4 regions of the Absiella sp. AM09-50 genome follow, and region 1 is predicted to be linked to each of the others. Evidence: riboswitches for the same ligand, from Rfam matches in the RefSeq annotation. Region 1 holds a riboswitch; each other region holds the start of a gene.
What was found. Region 1 has a riboswitch for thiamine pyrophosphate ahead of thiW (energy coupling factor transporter S component ThiW). Riboswitches for the same ligand answer to the same signal wherever they lie in the genome.

Region 1 (5,804 bases):
CCATCGTCCAAAGGATTGGATGGTCATGATTTTGTTGTGTCACAGATACCTGTTTCAAAGTAACACCTGTTTCTTTCGCAGACTCTCTTAACATTTTTTCAAAGTTTGCTGTTTCCATAAAGCGTGAACAACTGCAGGTAATCAGATAACCGCCTCTGCCTAATAGCTTCATTGCTTGTTTATTGATTTTTTTATAACCTTGATAAGCATGATCAATGGTTCTACGAGATTTTGTGAAAGCAGGTGGATCTAGAATGATAATATCATATTTCCCTGGTTCACATGTTTCCAAAAAATCAAATACATCTGCTTTGATAAAAGACATACGTTCTTCCAAATGATTCAGTTTGGCATTTTCATAAGCCTGATCAAGAGCTGTTTGCGATACATCAACGGCATCTACATGTAGTGCATTTCCATAGGCTGCATTTAACGCAAAGCCACCTGTATGTGTAAAACAATCTAAGACCTTTTTGCCTTCAGCCATATTTCTTAATAACACACGATTGCTTTTCTGATCTAAGAAATAGCCGGTTTTCTGTCCATTTTCAACGTCAACATGAATACGTAGACCATTTTCATTGATAATTGTCTGTGTTGGTAAATCAGCATTTCGCCAATACCCTTTTTCCAATGGCAAGCCTTCTTTTGTACGAATTTTTACATCATTTCGCTCATAAATGCCTTTGACATCCTGACCATCTTCGCTTAATACTTCTAGTAGGATTTCATATAACATATCTTTGATTTGTTCCATACCATAAGTACTGATTTGCGCGACCAGAATATCATTATAACGATCTACTGTTAATCCTGGAAGTTCATCAGCTTCTCCAAAGATCAAGCGACAGTTTGTAATGTTTTCTTTTTCTAATGTCTTACGGAAATCATAGGCGAATTTGATACGTTTTTTAAAGAAATCACGATCAAATACTTCATCAGGATTTTTTGATAAAATACGCACTGTGATATGACTGTTTCTGGATAGAAAACCAGTGCCTAAGTATTTTCCTTTTTCGCTGATGATATCCACAAGTGTTCCATTTTCTGCATCCTCATCAATGGATTCCAGATTATTTTTATACATCCACATCTGACCTTTTTCAAGCCATGATGCGCCTTCTTCTGATATGATGACCACAGGATATTTTCTTTTCATATACATACCTCTCATTCACAAATACACCTCATTTTACCACAATGTTTTCATAACATACAATGCTTATGATAAAGATTTGATAAAAATTGGTGTGATAATAATGGAAACACAAAAAAACACAGAAGAACCATTTGAACCCTGGCTATTCTGTGTTTTTTGTTACTTTAAAATACTTTGAATTTTTGCTTTCAGTTCTCTTGCGGCTGTTTCACAATCATCTTGTTTCATAATCGCTGATACAACACAGAGTCCATCAATATCTGTGCCTTTTAAAATATCGCAGTTATCTTTATTTAATCCTCCAATTGCGCCAACGGGAATGGATACATGTTCACAAATGTCTTGTAAAGTTTCTACCTTTGTAAGAACTGTTTTTACTTTTGTAGTTGTAGGATAAATTGCGCCAACACCCAGGTAGTCTGCGCCATCTGCTTGCGCTATCATGGCAGCTTCTACAGTTTTTGCGGTCGCACCAACGATCTTATCTGGTCCCAATAGTTTTCTTGCGAGTGCCACTGGCATATCATCTGCGCCTACATGAACTCCTGCGGCATCCACTGCCATCGCAACATCTAATCGATCATCAATCAGTAAAGGTAAATCATAACGATCACTAATCGCTTTTACTTTATTTGCTAAATCTATATATTCCTTCGTTGTCCGATTCTTTTCACGTAATTGGATAAGTGTGACACCACCTCTACATGCAGCTTCTACTTTTGATAAAAACTCATCTTCTGTCATATTTGTAGAATCTGTGACCAGATATAATGTTAAATCTAATTTGCTCATAGCACTACCTCACTTATTTTTGCATATTTTAAATACTCTTCTTTTTCTAATGCATACAGCCAATCAAATAATTTATAATGAAAACTTCCCGGCATCGTGGTTTCTTTCAGACACTTTTCTGCGACAACGCCAAAATAGCTACATGCCAGCATACAAGCTTTTATAGGCTCCATACAGGATAAAAAAGTCGCAGTGATTACATTTAACATACAGCCTGTGCCCGTACATAAAGTCAATAATTCACAGCCGTTTTCTACTTTATAGGTATGTATCCCATCACTGATGATATCTATAGCTCCACTGCATAAGATACAACAGCCTGTTTGTTTCGCAAAGTCCTGAATCCAGATGGCACTGTCTTCTACACGTTCGATATCAGAATCTCCAACATCAATGCCAAGTGCATGTGCAGGCTTTCCTGCAATTGCACGAATCTCTGAAAGATTTCCTTTGATTACATCGATATGGTAAGCATCCATCATTGATTTTGCATAATTATAACGCAAGTCGCTACAGCCAACACCTACCAAATCTAAAACAACTGGTATGTAGTTTTCGTTAGCAGTTTTTATGGATACTATCATTGCTTTACTTCGGATATCATCAAAGTTTCCCAGATTTAAGGCTAGTGCTTTCGCGGTTTTGGTGATTTGTGCTACTTCATCCGGGTGTTGTGCCATAATTGGTTTTCCACCTAACGCAAGAACTGCATTAGCACAATCATTCATAGATATGGGATTGGTGATACAATGAATCAGATTATGCGTCAAGTGCAGCTTCGCTTTGTCCTGCCACAACTCCTCTTGTATATTCATAAGTCTTACCTCCAAGCTTTCTCTGCATTTTCGCAAGCATGCCATTATGCTGCAGTTTCAACAGGAATGCGAAAGCAATACTTCCTCCAATGATGGTTCCCATCAGGAAACTTGGCACATAGAACATCCATGTTAATCCATTTTTACCCCATAGATATGCCATAACAGGATAGGATACGATAGCACCAATAATCCCTGTACCGATAATTTCTCCAAGCACAGCGGCCCAGATTTTTCCATTGCTTGCTCGATATAGTATGCCAGATAATGCTGCGCCAAAGACAGCTCCTGTTAATGCAAGTGGTGGAATTCCCATACATGCCATACGAATAATACCGATAGCTACAGCACACCCCAAAGAATACCATGGTCCCATCAATACTGCCATTGTGATATTGATCAAGTGAGCCATCGGACACATTCCTTCTACTCGAAGAATGGGTGATATTACCACACCTACCGCTACCATCATCGCAAAAAATACGCTACGAAAAATTTGATTTTGTTTGTTCATAAAAAACACCCTCCTATTTGTTCGCTGGAAATGCTGAACCAAATAAAAGGATACAAATAAAAATCAGCGCCGTTTATCGGGTTCAGTTTCCAGATATGGTACGGTCGAAACGCTTGCCAGTTTCCTCTCAGCCTGTCTGCAGGCTCCCTCGCTGATTATCTTTTAATGTAAGGCGCTCCCCTTCCATTAGCAGTAATAAAAAAGAGATATATCCACGTAAAGACATATCTCAGATTACCTCTGTTATACTCCCTACGCCGGCATTACCCGTATCAGGTTCACAGGGTCGAAACGTAATGTTTCCTCTCAGCACACATTGGCTCCCCTTTTTATTACATTAGTATGGTACCACTTTGAAATAAGGATTGCAAGAGCTTTTTTTCATAGTGATTTACATTAGAAATAAGATATATTCAGACTTTTTATGCAGTCACACTGCTTTCCTGCAGCTCCTTTTGTACAAGCGTTGTTTTAACCCATCGATTTTGTTGATAGATCCATTGCCCTACAATACATTCTAAAATATTACTTAACAACATCGCAAGCCATATACCGGTAATACCCAATTCCGTGAACTTATGAAACAGGATAATCATAGGAATGCGAAAGCCCCATAGCCGCAACATTGAAAGAATAAAGGTAGTATTGGTATGCCCGGATCCATTGAATACACTGTTTAAATTCATATACCAGCCCATAAAAACACCTGTCAATAATGCGAAAAAATTGTACTCAAATGCAATAGACAGTAACTCTTCACTGGCATCTGGAACAAATATACGGGTAAATGGATTGATCAACAGCATGCCGATAATCGTTAACGCAATGGCACTGATCACGGATATACGCATGGTTACCCAATAACATTTTCTTGCCCTTTCGATATTACCAGCACCTAAATTCTGACCGATAAATGTCGCAAGTATGGAACCGAAGGATACAATCGGTATATACATCAAATTCACAAGTTTACCACCAACACCATACGCAGATATCGCCACTGCTCCATAGAACACGATATATTTATTCATAATCACAAAGCCTAAACTTTCTAAGAATTGACCACTCGCTGCTGGTATACACAGACGTAGAATTGTTTTCCCATCAGATAACTGAAAAGGATATTTACGAAACGCCACATAAACTTCATTGTCTTTTGAGCGAATAGATCGATAAGCAAGTGGTAGTACAAGAATCTTTGATAATACTGTCGCTACTGCTGCCCCCATGATGCCCATATGGAACATAAAGATAAATAATGGATCTAAGAATACATTTAATATTGACGCAATCGCATTTAATTTTACACCGCTTTTACTATCCCCGGCACTTTGACGAATTGCCATATATAGATTTAATAAGATCAATCCCAGATAATCAAATGATATTCCAATCAGATAATCATGAGAATCCTGATATATTTCGGCTGGTGTATCCAGATATCCTAATATTGTATTTGAAAATAAGATTGTGCCAACGCTTAATATAATCGCAAATATAAACGCAAAGTATACCAGGGCTGTCGCAAAACGGTTAGCTTCATCTTTTTGTTTTGCGCCTAGTTTGGTAGATATGATTGCAATCGCTGCCGCACTTAATCCAGATGCCACACTTTGTGCACACCACATAATTGGTCCAACAAGTGATACAGCCCCGACCTGTAGTTCACCAATCTGACCTACCCAGAACGTATCAATTACGTTATATAATGAGTTTAAAAAATTAAGTAAAAATAAAGGAACCGCCATACGAAACAGTGCCTTTGTCAGATTTCCCTCTAAAATCCCTGTTTGATCCATAATCTCCCTCTTCTCTAAAATCTTGTTACCATTATACCACGTCATAAACGCCCTTGGAATGCGTAGTTTGGTTATCTTTTACGTGTTTTATATATTTCATTTCTTTTCTTAATCTTACACTGTTTTTTTCTCGTAAAAAGGATATAATAATCAATAGAGATACACTTTGAAAGGAGCTTATATGGACAAGAAAGTTGTTGTTTGTGATATTGATAATACCTTAATTGTAAAACATACGACCTTGACACCACGTGCAAAAGCAGTCATTCAAACGTTACAAAAGCATGGCATTTATTTTGGCATTGCTTCTGGGCGATCATTGATTGAAGTGAAGCGAATGATCCATGCATGGGGATTTGAGGATTTAGATTTATTGATTTCTTTAAATGGATCTATTTTATGGGATGGTATTGTAAAGAAAGAATATCAGTATTATCTAATGAAAAAGGAATGGATCAAAGAAGTCATTGCATTCATGAGCCAGTTTGATACCAATCCGATGATGTATAAAGGGAATCATTTGTTATGTGGAAAACTGGATGAAATGGTACGTTTGTCCACATCTTCTTCTAAAATGGAGCCTGTGGTTGTGGATTCTATGGCAGATTTTTATACTGAAGATAATGCGAAAATCATGTTTCGTACAAGTGAAGAGGATACCAAAAAGGTGGAAGCTTATTTTAAGGAACATCCAAATGGTAAATATCGTGCATTTAAGACACAGT
Region 2 (5,804 bases), on a different contig from region 1:
ACCACGTACTTCTGTACGAGTCTTAGTGTCGTGAGTTCCCTGACGAGTTGATGCACGCTGCATTACGATAGCATCGAAAATACATTGCTGATTTGGCTCGATGCCAAATACTGAATCGGCAAGAGTGATTTCGTGTAACTCTTGACCAGTTTGGCTTAATACGACCATCTTAGGCATCTTTTATTCCTCCTCTTTCGTGTAATCTACTAAAGTTACAGGTTCGCTGTTTCCTTTAGAAGTTTTTGCAGAACGTACCATTACCAATCCACGTTTTGGTCCAGGCACATTTCCTTTGATCAATAAGTAATTGTTTTCAACATCAACCTTAATAACTGTAAGGTTTTTGTTAGTGGTTCTGTATCCACCTTCTTGACCAGCCATAACTGTTCCCTTTAAGATTTTACCCTGTCTAGAAGTAATACCGTTTGTAGCAAGAGAACCGATGTGTCTGTGGTGTCCTGAACCGTGGCTCTTAGGACCAATTTTCGCATTGTTACGAACGATTGTACCCATGAACCCTTTACCTTTGCTGGTTCCGATTACGTCAACTGTTTCTCCAGCAGCGAAGATGTCTACTTTAACTTCATCGCCTAAATTCATTTCAGCAAATTCACTGTTGCGAACTTCTTTCATGAATCTTTTTGGAGCTGTATTTGCTTTCGCAGCGTGACCAGTGTTTGGTTTTGTACTGCGTGTTTCTTTAATGTCTTCAAAACCTAACTGAACAGCTTCGTATCCATCGTTTTCCACTGTCTTTTTCTGTAATACAACATTTGGGCAAGCTTCTACTACTGTGACTGGAATTAAAGTTCCGTCTTCAGTAAAAACCTGAGTCATACCAAGTTTACGTCCTAGAATACCTTTCATGATGTCACCTCCATTACAGCTTAATTTCGATGTCCACACCACTTGGCAGTTCCAGACGGCTCAGTGAGTCGATTGTTTCTGCTGTAGGTCCGACGATCTCAATTAAACGTTTGTGAGTTCTGATCTCGAATTGTTCACGAGAATCTTTGTACTTGTGTACCGCACGCAGGATAGTTACTACCTGCTTTTCAGTTGGAAGAGGTACAGGTCCAACAATTTTTTTAGCACCGTGAGCTTGTGCTGCCTGAACGATCTTTTCTGCTGATGCATCTAAGATTCTGTGTTCGTAGGCTTTTAAGCGAATTCTTACGCTATTTTTCTTTGCCATGAAATAATCTCCTTTCGTCTATATAGATTATAGACTCGCTCGATGCGAATTCCCTGACCGGCTGTTCATGACAACGCCTTTCAGTGGGTCAGCAACCTCGCATGTCCTCGCGGTCGTGATAATATTTTAACACATGCACACCTTGATTACAACCCCTAAAATAGGCTTTTTTTTGTGAATTTCCTTTATTTTATCAGCTTTTTTATTGTTTCTCTATTTTTATATATTTCATGGTTTTCTGTATACGCTTACATTTATTTTTGCGATAAAATTGCATAAAAAAATAGAAAAAATATGATGATTTCTTCTATTTTAGTCATCTATAGTTCGTGAAAATGTGGCTCCATACGCTCATATGTGCAAAACTTAGTAAACCCTAATCTTTTTAATTCTTTTCTCATCTCTTTAATATGATATCCTACATGCTCCTCTTTATGTGTATCACTTCCAAACGTAATGATTTCTCCCCCTAATTGTTTATAAAGTAACAGGATATCTTTACATGGAGTAAAATCTGATAAACCATAACGTTCATTGCTAGTGTTTATTTCAATACCCTTTCCATCCTTAATAGCAAGCTTTAATATCTTCTCCAATATATCTTTTGTTTCTTTATAAGGGTAAACTCCCTCAAGATCATCGCGTTTGATTGCATCCAGATGCCCTAACACACTATAATTCTTATATTTATGCATTACTTGATAAATTTCTTCATAATAGGCCAGATTATATTCTTTTTGTGTTTTCCCTTTCTGAAAATCCTGTGTCCAAAATTCCATATCATTAATCTGATGGCAGGATAATATAACAAAATCAAAATCATTGCGATAAAAGTCCTGTTGATATTGTTCAATTGTATGTGTTTGTATTCCATATTCAATTCCAAATTTTATTTTTATTTGATTTTGATACTTTCCTTTACATCTTAAAAACTCATCATGATAATCCTTATAAAAATCAGAATCATAGCTTTTAACTCCATGATCCACATGCTCAGTAAAACATATTTCATCTAAACCTATGGTAATTGCTTTTTGTATTATATCTTCCATAGGATATGTAGAGTCATCACTAAAACTTGAGTGTATATGATAGTCAGCAAGCATATAACTTTCCTCCCTTACAAAAAGAAACAGGCGCCCTGTTTCTTATTTCAAATATTTCTTCAATTCCTGTGCTGGTGTTGTATCTTCCCATTTTACATTTAAATCATCTCTTCCAAAATGCCCATATGCGGCAAGTTGTTTATACTGAGGTTTTCTTAAATCTAAAGTTTTTATAATTGCGGTAGGACGTAAATCAAATTCTTTTCTAACAATTTCTGCAATTTCTTCATCTTTTAATTTTCCTGTGCCAAAGGTATCTACAAGAATACTTACAGGATGTGCAATACCAATTGCATATGCAAGTTGAATTTCGCATCGTTTAGCCAAGCCTGCAGCAACAATATTTTTTGCGACATAACGAGCGGCATAAGCAGCACTACGGTCTACTTTTGTAGGATCCTTTCCAGAAAATGCTCCACCACCATGACGTGCCATACCACCATATGTATCTACAATTATTTTTCTTCCTGTTAAACCACTATCCCCTTGAGGTCCACCTATTACAAAGCGTCCTGTTGGATTGATATAAATCTTTGTATCTTCATCTATCATTTTAGGATCTATGATGACATCTATCACATACTCCTTTAAATCTTTACGAATTGTATCTAAAGAAACTGTATCGGAATGTTGTGTTGAAATAACGATTGTATCTACACGTATAGGTTTATCATCAATATATTCCACCGTAACCTGTGTTTTCCCATCAGGACGAAGATAGTCTACAATTCCATCCTTACGAATTTTTGTCAACTGTTTAGCAAGTCTGTGGGCAAGGGAAATAGACATTGGCATATATTCAGGTGTTTCATCGCAGGCATATCCAAACATCATTCCCTGATCCCCTGCGCCATTGTTTTCTTCTCCGCCTTCTTTTGTTTCTAGAGAGTGATCAACACCCATGGCAATATCAGAAGACTGTTCATCAATTGAAGTTAAAACAGAACAAGTCGTTCCATCAAAGCCATATTTCGCTCTATCATATCCAATTTCCAAAATCGTATTTCTTGCGATACTTGGAATGTCAACGTAACAATTTGTAGATATTTCTCCCATGATCATCACCATACCCGTTGTACAGCATGTTTCACAAGCAACTCGTGCCATTGGATCTTTTTCTAAAATTGCATCTAATACTGCATCTGAAATCTGATCACATATTTTATCAGGATGTCCTTCTGTTACAGACTCAGAAGTAAAAAATTGTCTATTTAGCATATTTATTATTTCCTTTCTCATGTTCCACTATATTATCGTTCATTCTAGTTCATAAAACAAGATTTAATATAAATGATTTCATGAATTCATGAAAAAAAGATTTACCCATTTTCTTGTTCATATGGGCAAATCTTTATAATTACGCTGTTTTTTCTTTGTTTAAATGCAGACGCTCAACTAAAATTGGCACAACAATCATTCCGACTATCGTTGTTGCAATCATATATGGCGCATTGTATATAATGGAACCCCACCATGTTGTTTCCCATACAATCACACCACCAATGGTATGACTTGCAAAACGCAGGAAATTGGTAATTAGAATTCCAGAATAGAAATACTTATAGTTTGGAAATAAGCTAGCCAAACCATATACACTAAATGCGATTAAGTAATCCATTAGGAATCCCAATAACTGTGGAATATACATTGGACCTGTCACAAACTGAATCAATACAGAAACAAGTCCAACGATGGTTCCTTTGATCCATCCTAAATGATAACTGCAAACGATCAACGCAATTGTCGATACGCCAATAGAACCACCATTTGGCATCTTCAAGAAAGGAATCATATTTGTAAAATAATCAAGCACCATGAATAATGCAGCATAAAATGCCATATAAACCAACTCTAATGTTGTCAATTTTTTCATAAAAAAACACCTCCGTGAGGCGTAAGTCAACAAATCTAAGAATTCATAGATCTGACTCCCTACGCTAGTATTAACTAGATCAGGTCATAAGGGTGTTTCTCAGCCCGAAGGCACCCCTGTCATGACGTTATTTATTATACACACTTTATCTGAAATTGCAATAGATGTAAAAAAAGCATCAGTCATAGACCAATGCTTTTCATCATAAGTTTAAATTACTCGATGATTTCAGTAACGTTACCTGAACCTACTGTACGTCCACCTTCACGGATAGAGAATTTAGTGTTGTTTTCGATAGCGATTGGAGCAATCAATTCAACAGTCATTTCTACGTTATCTCCAGGCATACACATATCAGTTCCTTCTGGTAATGTGATAACACCAGTTACGTCAGTTGTACGGAAGTAGAACTGAGGACGGTAGTTAGATACGAATGGAGTGTGACGTCCACCTTCATCTTTGCTCAATACATAAACCTGAGCTTTGAATTTTGTGTGAGGGTGTACTGTTCCTGGTTTAGCAAGAACCTGTCCACGCTGGATTTCATCACGGTTGATACCACGTAACAATGCACCAATGTTGTCACCTGATTCAGCATATTCCAACTGTTTACGGAACATTTCCAATCCAGTGATAACTGTTTTACGAGTGTCGTGGATACCAACGATTTCAACTTCTTCACCCATCTTAACAACACCACGTTCAACACGGCCAGTAGCAACTGTACCACGTCCTGTGATAGTCATAACGTCTTCTACAGACATCAAGAATGGTTTATCAGTGTCACGAACTGGATCTGGGATATATTCGTCAACAGCATCCATTAATTCGTGGATAGCACCAACATATTTAGGATCTCCTTCAAGAGCCTTCAATGCAGAACCACGGATAACTGGAGCGTTATCTCCGTCGAATCCGTATTCGCTTAATAATTCACGAACTTCCATTTCAACAAGGTCGATTAATTCTTCATCATCAACCATGTCGCATTTGTTCAAGAATACAACGATGTAAGGAACACCTACCTGACGAGCAAGTAAGATGTGCTCACGAGTCTGAGGCATAGGACCATCAGATGCAGCAACTACAAGGATAGCACCATCCATCTGAGCAGCACCAGTGATCATGTTCTTAACGTAGTCAGCGTGACCTGGGCAGTCAACGTGTGCATAGTGACGTTTGTCTGTCTGATACTCAACGTGAGCAGTGTTAATTGTGATACCACGTTCTTTTTCTTCTGGAGCACCATCGATTGCATCGTAAGCTTTTGCTTCAGCCATACCGTCTTTTGCAAGTACGTTTGTGATTGCAGCAGTTAAAGTTGTTTTACCGTGGTCAACGTGTCCGATAGTTCCAATGTTAACATGTGTTTTGGAACGGTCAAATTTTTCTTTAGCCATTTTAATTTTCCTCCTAATTTATAGTTTTCATGTATATTCTAATTCAAAGTTTTTATAAAAGCAACAATTAATTTTCAGAACTGTTGTTTTTAACGATTTTTTCTGCAATACTCTTAGGAACTTCGCTATAATGATCGAATTTCATAGAGTAATTTCCACGTCCCTGAGTGAATGAACGAAGGTCAGTTACATAACCAAACATTTCAGATAATGGGATGTGTGCCTTAACA
Region 3 (5,804 bases), on a different contig from region 1:
ATAAATATCCTGCGGAATGTTCTGGTGGGCAATGTCAGCGATGTGCTGTTGCTAGAGCCCTTGTGACCAATCCAAAACTAATTGTGGCAGATGAGCCAACAGGTAATCTTGACTCTAAAAACTCTCATGATTTGTTAGCCTTATTAAAAAATTTAAATGAACAAGACCATGTGACGATTATTATGGTTACTCATGATGCGATGATTGCCAGCTACTCTAAACGTTTATTGTTTATCCGTGATGGCGTCATTGATGAAGTCATTGAACGAGAAGGCCTTGATCAAAAGGAATATTTCTACAAAATCGTTCAGGCTAACAGCAAGGAATCCATGGAACTGTTGTTTCAATAAATGAAATATCGCCCTGTTCATCTTCAGGGCTTTTTTGCTATAATAAACAAAAGGCGGTGAAATTATGTGGCAGCATCCTTGTTGGAAAATCCTTGGCATAGAAGCAACTGATCATATCAAAGAAATCAAACGAGCATACGCAAAACGTTCTAAAGAAATACATCCAGAAGATCATCCGGAAGAATTTATGCAGCTTCATGATGCATATGAACAAGCGATGGCAATTGCGAAACATCAGGATACACAAACTTTCTTTGTTCCATCGGATATCATCAAGGTATCCCCTGTGGAAACCAATGAAGATGCATCAAATGAATTTGATTTTGAAGCTTTGTTTGAAGAAGGGAATCATTTGAATGAACAACAAAAAGAGAACCTTAGAACATGTGTATTAGAAAAAATCAGTGGATTATTGACTAAAATGACCTCCTATACCAAATGGCTGGCATTCACACAAGAAACTGATTTTATACATATTGCTGAGGACCCCATATTTGTTGATGACTTATATTATTTTATATCGAAACGTATCATATCTTCTGAAGCCAATACAGCTTTCTATAAATTCTATACAGAAATAGAAGAACCTTCCCAAGAAATAAATCAGCTATTAGAATTGTTAAATGAACAGATGCAAAAAAGAACAGTTAAAAACAATAAGAATTTCCACAAAGTTTGTGTGATAATCGCCATTGTCGTTGCATTATTCTTTATTTATTTATCCTCGCTTTGGAAGTCCAGGGTTCCTTTATATTGCATCATAATCATTGCGATTTTGCTAAGTTACTTATCTTTAGCATCTAAAAATAAGAATAAAGAAATCAAAATGTCTACCTTTGTCATTTTATTCATCGTATCACTAATGGTTTTCGGAAGTATTGATGTCTATGTATTCGGTAATAATAACATTCGTACGATTCCTCAAGTTATACATGAGCGCTATGGCGATTATGTAACATTAGAAGAGGAAGTAAATACTGATAATCCTTTATATCAAGATATTTCAATCTATAAATGCTATGATGAAGAAAATGATGTGAGCTTTTATATGAAAGAATCATTGGATGAAAATGGAAAAAGCATTTTTGAAGACACTTTACCAGGTGCTTTTGTTTCTTCGTTAAACATCAATTTTACAGTTCATCAGAAGGATATTTATCCTATCAGCCGCATGTATGATAACGCAGAAGGTTTTGATATTAAAGTTACTGCCGAAAATGGTGATGCGATGGCGAAGGAATTGTATTTGCTAGTACAAAAAGTATGTGCTTCCCCTTTGTATGAAATATGTAAAGATATCCGGTTTTATGGATTGCCAGAACATGCGAAATTTGCACATTATGCCAGATATTCAAAAACCATCGAAGAATTATCAAAGCTGAATGAAAAAGAAATTAAAGACTGGTTGTTTTTCAGTATCACTGCTTATCGTTTAGATTTTACACTGTGGCAGCCTGAAAAATATCAAGAGGATGTACAAAAATATCTTCATGATGCTTCCGGCATTGATATATTAGGTAAACATTACAATGATATACATGTCGAGAATGATAAGCTTTCTATTGGCAATTTCTATCGTTTGGCTTTACATTTAGATTTGAATATCCAAAAACTGTATGATGATAGCTTGATATGGTATACAAAAAACACGACGCAAATGATAGGAAATGGCGTCACTACCCCTTATATTGATGTATCTTTGGTAAAGGAATTATTGTAAATGAAAAGTCGCGATTTGCGACTTTTTATGCTTTATTCATCAAGTTCCAGCAATGATTTAAAGGTCCACTGCCTTTTCCTAAATCCATGCCATCTTTTAATGCACCTGTGATATATGCCTTTGCATTTTTTACACTGCTTACCATGTCATAACCCAATGCTAAATTACTGGCAATTGCACTGGATAAGGTACAGCCGGTTCCATGGGTATTAGGATTTTGTATCTTAACACAAGGCAGCCAGATTTCTTCTCCATCATGATACAATAAATCATCTGCACAATCCTCAAAATGTCCACCTTTAATCAAAATATAGCCATGATAATTTGTGGCAATCTTTTGTGCTGCTTTTACCATATCATCTTTGGACTCAATAGAAAATTCACATAATACTTCTGCTTCTGGAATATTTGGTGTAATAATCTGTGCCAGTGGAAGCAACTCTTTTTGCAGCATCGTTAACGCTTTTTGCGCTAATAGCCGATCGCCACTGGTGGATACCATCACTGGATCTACCACGATATTTTTAGGTTGATATTGTTTCAGCTTTTCCACAATGACTTCGATTAATTCTGGTTGTGATACCATCCCGATTTTTACTGCATCTGGGAAAATATCTTCAAATACACAATCAAACTGTTCCTTTAAAAAGGCAGGTGTTACATTCATAATATCACGTACACCACATGTATTTTGTGCAACCAATGCGGTGATCACACTCATTCCATATACCTTATGTGCCATAAAGGTCTTTAAATCTGCCTGTGCCCCTGCCCCACCACTTGGGTCTGTGCCTGCAATTGTTAAAACTTTCTGCATAATATCTCCTCCAGTTCCTGCATATCCTCTATGTATGCATCTGCCATACTTCTGATTTTTTCTTCATCTTTCTGCTGGCTTTTTTCTTTCACGGCTACCACATAGCATCCTGCTTTTTTTGCACCTGATACAGCGTGCAATGCATCTTCAATGACGATACACTCCGCTGGTTTTAATTGCATCTTTTCACAGGCGTAATAGAAACAAGCCGGATCATCTTTGGATAAATGGATATCTTCACAACTTAAGATATAGGAGAATTTATTTGATAGTCCATGTTTTTTCAAGGCTGTTTCACACACTTCTTTATGATTGGCACTTAATACGCATAAAGTCACTGGCATTGTAGAAAGCTTCTGTATGCATTCCTTTACACCAGGTTTTAACTCCATATGGATATATCGTTTTTTCAATAAAGCATAAACTTCATCATGTACTGTTTCTAATGATTCCTTTTGTACATAATGTTTTTGAAGATATGCGACTGCCTCTTCCATGCGTAAAGTAGAAAATACTTCATCTAAATTTTCATTTGTCTGTATTCCTTTACTGATTAAATAAGAAAATGCAAAATCATCCCATACATGCATACTATCTAACAGTGTGCCATCTAAATCAAAAATACATCCTTTTATCATAGACCCTCCAAAAAAAAGAATATCCCCAACATGAGAATATTCCAATAACTAATGATTATTCCCTACGTTGGCATTATCCAAATCAGGTATCGGTCGAAGTTTTCAACTTCCTCTCAGCCGGTCATACCAACTCCCGTGATTTCCATGGTAATCATAGCATAAAGGGACGAAAAATGAAAGCAGATATGTTACAATATTCGCATAGAGGTGAACATTATGGTAGAAACATTAAGAAAAGCTTTTCAAGAATATAAGGATATCCAAAAGGCCTACACACTCGCATTGAGTACAATGTATTATGATATCGCAACGATTGCGCCAAAGAAAGGAATTGCCAAACGTAATGAAGCTATGGCATATTTAAGTGGTGAAGCATTCAGTAAGGCAACCGATAAGGAAGCTCTTGCGATGATTGAAGAATTAGGAAAAATCACAAATGACACAGAAGAAAAAAGAGAAATCACGTTGTTTCTAAAAGGAATGGAATATGATCGGGTATTGCCAAAAGATGTATATGTCGCAATGCAGAAAAGCATCAATGACAGTGAAGCCGCATGGCATATCGCAAAAGATCAGGATGATTATGCATCTTTCGCACCTTATTTAAAAGATGTGATTCTAAAACAAAAAGAAGCATTGACGTATGTACAAAAAGAAAGTACAGACTATGATTATTTATTAGATCGCTACGAAGATGGTATGAGTGTGAAACAATATGATGCATTTTTTAATTCCATCAAAGAACAACTGGTACCTTTCATCAAAAAAATCAATGAACAGAAGGAACAAATCGATGATTCCGTATTACATCAAAGTTTTGATATTGATCAGCAGGCAAAATACAATGCGCAATTACTAGATTATTTAGGAATAGATCGAGAAAAGTGCGTTATGGGATTAACGGAACATCCATTTACTGATTTCTTTAGTGAAAATGAAGCACGTATTACCACACATTATTATGAACATGATGTTATGTCGGGCATCTTTTCCACAATGCATGAATATGGTCATGCTTTATATTCGTTACAGGTAAAACCAGAATATGATGGAACTGCTTTAAAAGATAATATTGGTTACGCCATGCATGAAAGTCAATCCCGCTTTATGGAAAATCATATCGGGCGTCATCCAGCTTTCTGGCAGGTACAATACCCTATCCTTCAAAGCTATTTCCCAAAACAACTTTCCCATGTATCCTTTGAAGATTTCATGCGTATGATCAATATCACACGACCTTCTTTTATACGAACAGAAGCAGATGAATTAACCTATCCATTACATATTTTAATTCGTTATGAATTAGAAAAAGAAATTTTCAATGGTTCTATTCCTCTTGATCAGTTAGAAACCATGTGGAATGATAAATATGAACAATATCTGGGGCTTCGTCCACGTAATCATCGTGAAGGAATTTTACAGGATATGCACTGGGGTGGTGGCAATTTTGGATATTTTCCAACATACGCCTTAGGAAGTGCTTATGCAGCACAGTTTTATAGTTCAATGGAAAAACAGCTGCCAGTGGCAGATTATTTAAGAAACAATCAATTTGATAAAATCGCGGCATGGTTAAAAGACAATATCCACTATGTTGGTGCCTATCAAAACGCTAATGAAGTATTAAAACAAGCAACAGGTGACACCTTTCATGCCCAATACTACATCGATTATTTAATGAATAAATATCGCACATTATATCAACTTTAGGAGAATTTTTATGATAGAAACAAAACGATTAATTTTACGCCCATTTCATGAACAAGACACAGAAGCTTTATTAGAAATTATGAAAGATAAAGAAGTAAATACCTTTTTACCTTGGTTTCCTTTTAAAAGTCTTGAAGAAACAAAGAAATATTTAAAGAGCTTTTATTTAGATTATCAGGGGGAAGGCTTTCGCTATGCGATCTGTTTAAAAGATGACAACAAGCCCATTGGATATATTCATGTTGGTGATGGTGACAGCTTTGATTTTGGTTATGCATTACGCAAAGAATTCTGGCGTCAAGGCATCGTTTCAGAAGCCGCAAACGCTTTTATAGAAATGTTGAAAACAACAGATATTCCTTATATCACAGCGACACATGATGTCTTGAATCCAAGAAGTGGTCATGTGATGAAAGCGATTGGCATGAAGTATTGTTATACGTATGCAGAACACTGGATGCCAAAAGATATAGATGTAAACTTTCGTATGTATCAAATGAACTTTGATGGAAGTGATTTCGTTTATCAAAAATATTGGAATATGTATCCTCATAGAATCGAAAATCTGG
Region 4 (5,804 bases), on a different contig from region 1:
CAGCGAAGCGATGTTAAATAATTTACTGGGTGGTATTGCTTTATATGAACTGATTGATGGAGATAAGCTGGAAATTCGTATGGTCAATAATACGTATTATCATATTACCGGTTGTAATTCCGTTGATTTAAATGAACGGAAAGAAAATATCTTAAAACAGATTCATCCTGATGATGTGCCAATGGTGATGGAAATATTCCATAATGCGGAAAAATCACCAATGCTGGGCGCAAGCGGCGTATTCCGCCGTTATCGCTTAAATGGTGAACTCATGTGGATGCATATGCGCTTATTCTTCCTGCGTACCCAGGGCAACAGTAAGTTATTTTATGGTGCAATCTCTGATTACAGTGAAATGGTAAATCTGAAAAATGGAATGCTGCGTCTTTTAGATACGATTCCAGGCGATGTGCTTGAATTCAAAGTCAAAGACAATAAGATTGTTTCCCGTCATGTGGTATGTGCGGGCTTAGCAGCGCAACATGGCTATGACAAAGCAGAGTATCGAGAACTGATTGCGGTAGATGGCAGTCATACCCTGATTTATGAAGAAGATCGTAAACGGGTAATGGATATCATGACAAACCCTATGAAATGGGCGGAACATGAAGGCATAGAATTTAGAGATGTCGCAAAAGATGGAAGTATTCTATGGCTGGAAATCAGTGTACACTATGCTGGCTCTGAAGAAGGTGTGGATATCTATGATACCCTGTGTACAGATGTGACAGCCATTAAGAAGCAGGAAAAAGAACTGTTGGATTCACAAAATGTACTTCAAAGTATTCTGGGTATTTCCAATGCAAAAGGCTCTAAAGTATCCTTAGCAATGAAAAATAAAGAATATGCAGCTTATCTGTTCGCAAATTCTATGAGTGGTGGTATTATCGCTGGTTATTGTGATGAAGGCTTTACCCTGTATTTCGCAAATGATGAAATCATCAGTTTACTGGGATTTGATTCTTATCAGGATTTTTATGATGGGATCAATGGTAAATTAATGAACACAATCTATATAGAAGATCGCAACCGAGTAAAAAGAGATATTGGGGATAACTTTTATGAGGGCTACGAATATACAGTAAACTATCGTATGGTACGTAAAAACAATTCCTTATTATGGGTCATTAACAGAGGAAGGGTGATTAAGGCTGAAAATGATCAGCTTGCGGTAATTTCTTATTGTATCGATATCAGTGAAAAAATGAATACACAGATGGAATTAAGAAAAGCCCAGGAGGATATCAACCTTTTAAATTCTCTGGTACCAGGAGGCTATCATCAATGTTACGATAAACCAGATTTTCCAATTAAACATGTATCTGATCGATTCCTTGATATGATTGGATACACCAAAGAAGAACTGGAGCTAAACTTTGATAATAAATACATCAACCTGATATATCCTGCCGATCGAGAGCTCATGCGTGAAACAGTACGTTACTCTCGTGGCAATCAAGGATTATTTACGGGAGAATACCGATTATATACAGCCAATGGAATTATCTGGGTGCGTGATCAAACACGGATCATCATAGAAGATAACGAATGTTTCTTTGCAGGTATCATTGAAGATATCACAGACATTATCAATATGAAACAGAAACTGGAAACCATTGTCGCAAATACACCGGGAGATGTTTTCTGTATAGAGAATAACGAAATATATTTCTATAGTTTTAACCTTTCAAAAACAATGGGTTATTCCCATGAAGAGTATAAACAGCAGATCATAGAAACCAAAGGTACCTGCTTTACAGATCCAAGAGATAAAAAGATGGTTCATGAAGCCATTTTCAACGCAAGAAAAACCAAACAGGATATTGATCTGATGTTTCGCAGTATCACGAAAAACAAAGAAACCCGCTATATTCATATGATTGCGATGAACAGAGGATTATATGAAGGAGATCTTTTGTATTATGGAATTATGATGGATGCGACAGCACTTATCAATAAGGAACAAGAATTAAATATTACCCAGCAGATGTATGAAAGCATTATCCATCAGGCAAATCTAAGTGTTTGGGAATATGAAGCAAAACGAGATATTCTGACAATCAATGAAGATGGATTAAAACAAATCTGTACAATGAATCCCAATAACGCAGTAAAGAACTATAATAACTATATACTGAGTGATTTCTTAAAACGTGATTATAATCGATATTCTGGATGTAAAAGCCTGGAATTGTTGAAAAATAAAATCTTAAAACATAAATTCAACGAAGAAATTATTGAAGTCATGTTATTTAGCAATCTTCATCGCTGGGTAAAATTAACCTGTGAGCCTATCTTTGATGAAAATGGTGAATTGATCAAAGTAATAGGATATCTTCAAAATATCAGTAAACAGGTAGAAAAGGAAACACTGGCAAAAGAAGAAAAGAAATATGCACAGTTTGATTCTTTGACAGGTATTTATAATCGTCGTATGGGTGAATTAATGATGCGTAATGCACTTGCGTTATGCAGCAGTAAGCAGAAATATGCATTGATGATGATTGATCTTGATGATTTCAAACAAATCAACGACCAATATGGACATTTACAGGGAGATCGTGTATTACGTGAAATCGCCTCCGTGATTATGACGCATATGGGTAATGGAGATATCTTCTGCCGTTATGGTGGAGATGAATTCTTAGTTCTGATGAAATATCAACAATTAGATGCCATCAAACAAAAAATCAATGCTATTCAAAACAGTCTTGCGAAATGCTGTACCCTTCAGGGAAATGAAAATGTTTATATATCCATTGGCGTTGCCACAGCACCAATGCATGGAATGAATCTGCAAGTCTTATATGAGAAAGCAGATAAAGCTTTATATCGTGCAAAATTAAATGGAAAGAATCAATATTATATTTACGCAGAATAGTATATTGTAAAATTTACATTGACTTATTGGTTTATGTATGGTCTAATAAATACGTACAAAAAATGGGGTGCCAATGATGGCTGAGATTGGATCAATAAAGATCCTGACCCACTGAACCTGATACGGGTAATGCCGGCGAAGGGATTTTATTGTGACGAAAGTGTAATCCACGATATAAATTTACTAAGCAAAAGCTGACACCGTAGCAGGCGTTCAGCTTTTTTTAGGAGGAAGAAAATGGAATACACAACACAAATGAACGCTGCTAGAAACAACGTGATCACAAAAGAAATGAAAGCTGTCGCAGCCTATGAACAGATGGATGTAGAAGAGGTACGCGATTATGTTGCGAAAGGACAAATTGTCATTCCGGCAAATAAAAACCATACCTGTTTAAAACCTTATGGGATTGGCAGAATGCTAAAAACAAAAATTAATGTTAATCTGGGCACAAGTAAAGACTGTTTAGATTTGGATATGGAAATGGAAAAAGTCAAAAGTGCCGTAAACATGGGCGCAGAAGCTATCATGGATTTAAGCTCTTTTGGGGATACACAAACATTTAGAAGAAAGCTGACAAAAGAATGTCCAGCAATATTAGGAACTGTGCCAATTTATGATGCAGTCGTTTACTACAATAAGGCATTAAAAGATATCACAACACAGGAATGGATGGATGTATTTCGTATGCATGCAGAAGATGGTGTAGATTTTATGACTATCCATTGTGGAATAAACAAACGTACAGCACAACGCTTTAAAGACAATAAACGTATCACAAACATTGTATCCAGAGGCGGCTCTATCATTTTCGCATGGATGGAAATTACAGGAAATGAAAATCCATTCTATGAACGATTTGATGAAGTGCTGGATATCTGCCAGAAATATGATGTTACTTTAAGTTTAGGCGATGCATGTCGCCCTGGCTGTATTGAAGATGGTTCTGATATTTCTCAGATCGAAGAACTTGTGACATTAGGGGAACTAACAAAACGGGCATGGGAAAAAGATGTTCAGGTCATGATTGAAGGACCAGGTCATATGCCTTTAAATCAGATTCAGGCAAATATGGAAATTCAGAATACCATTTGTAAAGGCGCACCATTCTACGTATTAGGACCTATTGTTACAGATGTTGCACCAGGTTATGATCATATCACGGCAGCGATTGGTGGTGCCATTGCGGCTACTTATGGTGCAAGTTTCCTATGTTATGTAACACCGGCTGAACACCTGCGTCTACCAGATGTGAATGATGTAAAAGAAGGTATTATCGCAAGTAAAATCGCAGCACATGCGGCAGATGTTGCCAAAGGTGTTAAAGGTGCGATTGACTGGGATCACAAGATGGCAATGGCAAGAAGAAATCTGGATTGGGAAACCATGTTTGAAACAGCGATTGATCCTGAAAAAGCAAGACGATATCGTAAAGACAGCACACCAGAAAGAGAAGATACATGTACAATGTGTGGAAAAATGTGTGCAATTCGTAATATGAATAAGATACTAAATGGGGAAAACGTGGATATCATGGAAGAAGAATAATGAGAAAACATCGTCGATTTCGGCGATGTTTTTCTATAGGATGTTATAGAGAAGTGAATTAAAATATTTGAATTAATCATTTTTTTTATGATTAAACGTGTTATACTATTGAATATAATGAAAGTCGTCGATAAGTCGTCGATAAGTCGTCGATAAGTCGTCGATAAGTCGTCGATTAAAAAATATGGTTATCGGTCAAAAAGCCTTTAAAATAGCGTATTTTGATAAAAAATAGTCGTTGATAAGTCGTCGATAAGTCGTCGATAAGTCGTCGATAAGTCGTCGATAAGTCGTCGATAAGTCGTCGATAAATCGTTTAAAGAAATTAAAAACGGATGGGAGGAAATTATGTCAATACCAATTACAATTGATTCTTTAATGGAGAGAAATATTGTTGAATGGGCCAGGATTGAATTTAAGGAAGGCTGGAATCCAGACACAACCTTAAAAACTATAAGTGCATTTGCTAATGATATAGATAATTGGGGTGGAGGCTATATTATTATAGGAATTGAAGAAAAAAATGGTGTAATTAAAAGACCAATTAAAGGATTGAATCCAGATTCTATTGATTCAATTCAAAAAAGTATTTTACAATTTTGTAAATATATAAGACCTGTTTATATTCCTGTCACGCAACCAGTCTATTATGAAAATGCTTTGCTTTTACTTATTTGGGTACCTGGTGGTTATGAAAGACCATACCAATGTCCCAAAGTTCCTACATCAAAAAACAGTGAAAAATTATATTATATTAGAAAATTATCTAGTACAATTGTTGCTTCTAATGCTGATGTAAAAGAATTAATATCATTATCCCATAACGTTCCCTTTGATGATCGTATGAATATGAATGCTGAGATAAGCGATTTAAAACGTGAAATTATTAAAGACTATTTAAGAGAAGTAGAAAGTTCTTTAATAGAAACGGTTGATACTATGGAATTAGAGAAGTTAGCAAATGATTTGAGAATTGCAAACGGGCCTAAAGAGTATTATAGACCCTTAAATGTTGGCTTGTTATTTTTTAATGATGCACCAGAGAGATTTTTTCCCTATACACAAATCGAGGTAGTAAACATACCTGATCCAACAGGACAAGGTATGGAGGAAAGGATTTTTAAAGGACCAATACATCAACAATTAAAAAGTGCTTTGGCATACATAAAAAATAATGTTATTGCTGAAAAGGTGTTTAAGGTTGAAGATAAAGCTGAAGCAGAACGATATACCAATTATAGCTACTCAGCGATTGAAGAATTTCTTTCAAATGCAGTATATCATAAATCATATCAAATAAATGAACCGGTTACTGTGAGGATTGAAAAAGAATCGATTGAAATAACAAATGCTCCTGGTCCCGATAGGTCAATTA

Region 2: linked by a shared signal. The riboswitch ahead of DW114_RS08655 (energy-coupled thiamine transporter ThiT) and the one ahead of thiW (energy coupling factor transporter S component ThiW) in region 1 are both predicted to bind thiamine pyrophosphate.
Region 3: linked by a shared signal. The riboswitch ahead of DW114_RS16805 (HAD family hydrolase) and the one ahead of thiW (energy coupling factor transporter S component ThiW) in region 1 are both predicted to bind thiamine pyrophosphate.
Region 4: linked by a shared signal. The riboswitch ahead of thiC (phosphomethylpyrimidine synthase ThiC) and the one ahead of thiW (energy coupling factor transporter S component ThiW) in region 1 are both predicted to bind thiamine pyrophosphate.

Annotation. Positions count from the first base shown of each region.
Region 1 is NZ_QVFI01000001.1:193,802-199,605, reverse strand. It holds gene DW114_RS00975 (class I SAM-dependent rRNA methyltransferase) at 1-1,159, opposite strand, end outside; gene thiE (thiamine phosphate synthase) at 1,319-1,951, opposite strand; gene thiM (hydroxyethylthiazole kinase) at 1,948-2,766, opposite strand; gene thiW (energy coupling factor transporter S component ThiW) at 2,711-3,280, opposite strand; TPP riboswitch at 3,513-3,617, opposite strand; gene DW114_RS00955 (MATE family efflux transporter) at 3,703-5,079, opposite strand; gene DW114_RS00950 (HAD family hydrolase) at 5,261-5,804, shown strand, end outside.
Region 2 is NZ_QVFI01000008.1:4,517-10,320, reverse strand. It holds gene rplD (50S ribosomal protein L4) at 1-177, opposite strand, end outside; gene rplC (50S ribosomal protein L3) at 181-867, opposite strand; gene rpsJ (30S ribosomal protein S10) at 881-1,195, opposite strand; gene DW114_RS08665 (histidinol-phosphatase HisJ family protein) at 1,516-2,301, opposite strand; gene metK (methionine adenosyltransferase) at 2,344-3,519, opposite strand; gene DW114_RS08655 (energy-coupled thiamine transporter ThiT) at 3,659-4,174, opposite strand; TPP riboswitch at 4,214-4,302, opposite strand; gene tuf (elongation factor Tu) at 4,390-5,574, opposite strand; gene fusA (elongation factor G) at 5,642-5,804, opposite strand, start outside.
Region 3 is NZ_QVFI01000025.1:27,013-32,816, reverse strand. It holds gene DW114_RS16820 (ABC transporter ATP-binding protein) at 1-350, shown strand, start outside; gene DW114_RS16815 (J domain-containing protein) at 415-2,070, shown strand; gene thiD (bifunctional hydroxymethylpyrimidine kinase/phosphomethylpyrimidine kinase) at 2,096-2,887, opposite strand; gene DW114_RS16805 (HAD family hydrolase) at 2,872-3,525, opposite strand; TPP riboswitch at 3,567-3,672, opposite strand; gene DW114_RS16800 (carboxypeptidase M32) at 3,742-5,235, shown strand; gene DW114_RS16795 (GNAT family N-acetyltransferase) at 5,246-5,804, shown strand, end outside.
Region 4 is NZ_QVFI01000018.1:79,173-84,976, reverse strand. It holds gene DW114_RS14625 (diguanylate cyclase domain-containing protein) at 1-2,881, shown strand, start outside; TPP riboswitch at 2,935-3,042, shown strand; gene thiC (phosphomethylpyrimidine synthase ThiC) at 3,119-4,429, shown strand; gene DW114_RS14615 (RNA-binding domain-containing protein) at 4,778-5,804, shown strand, end outside.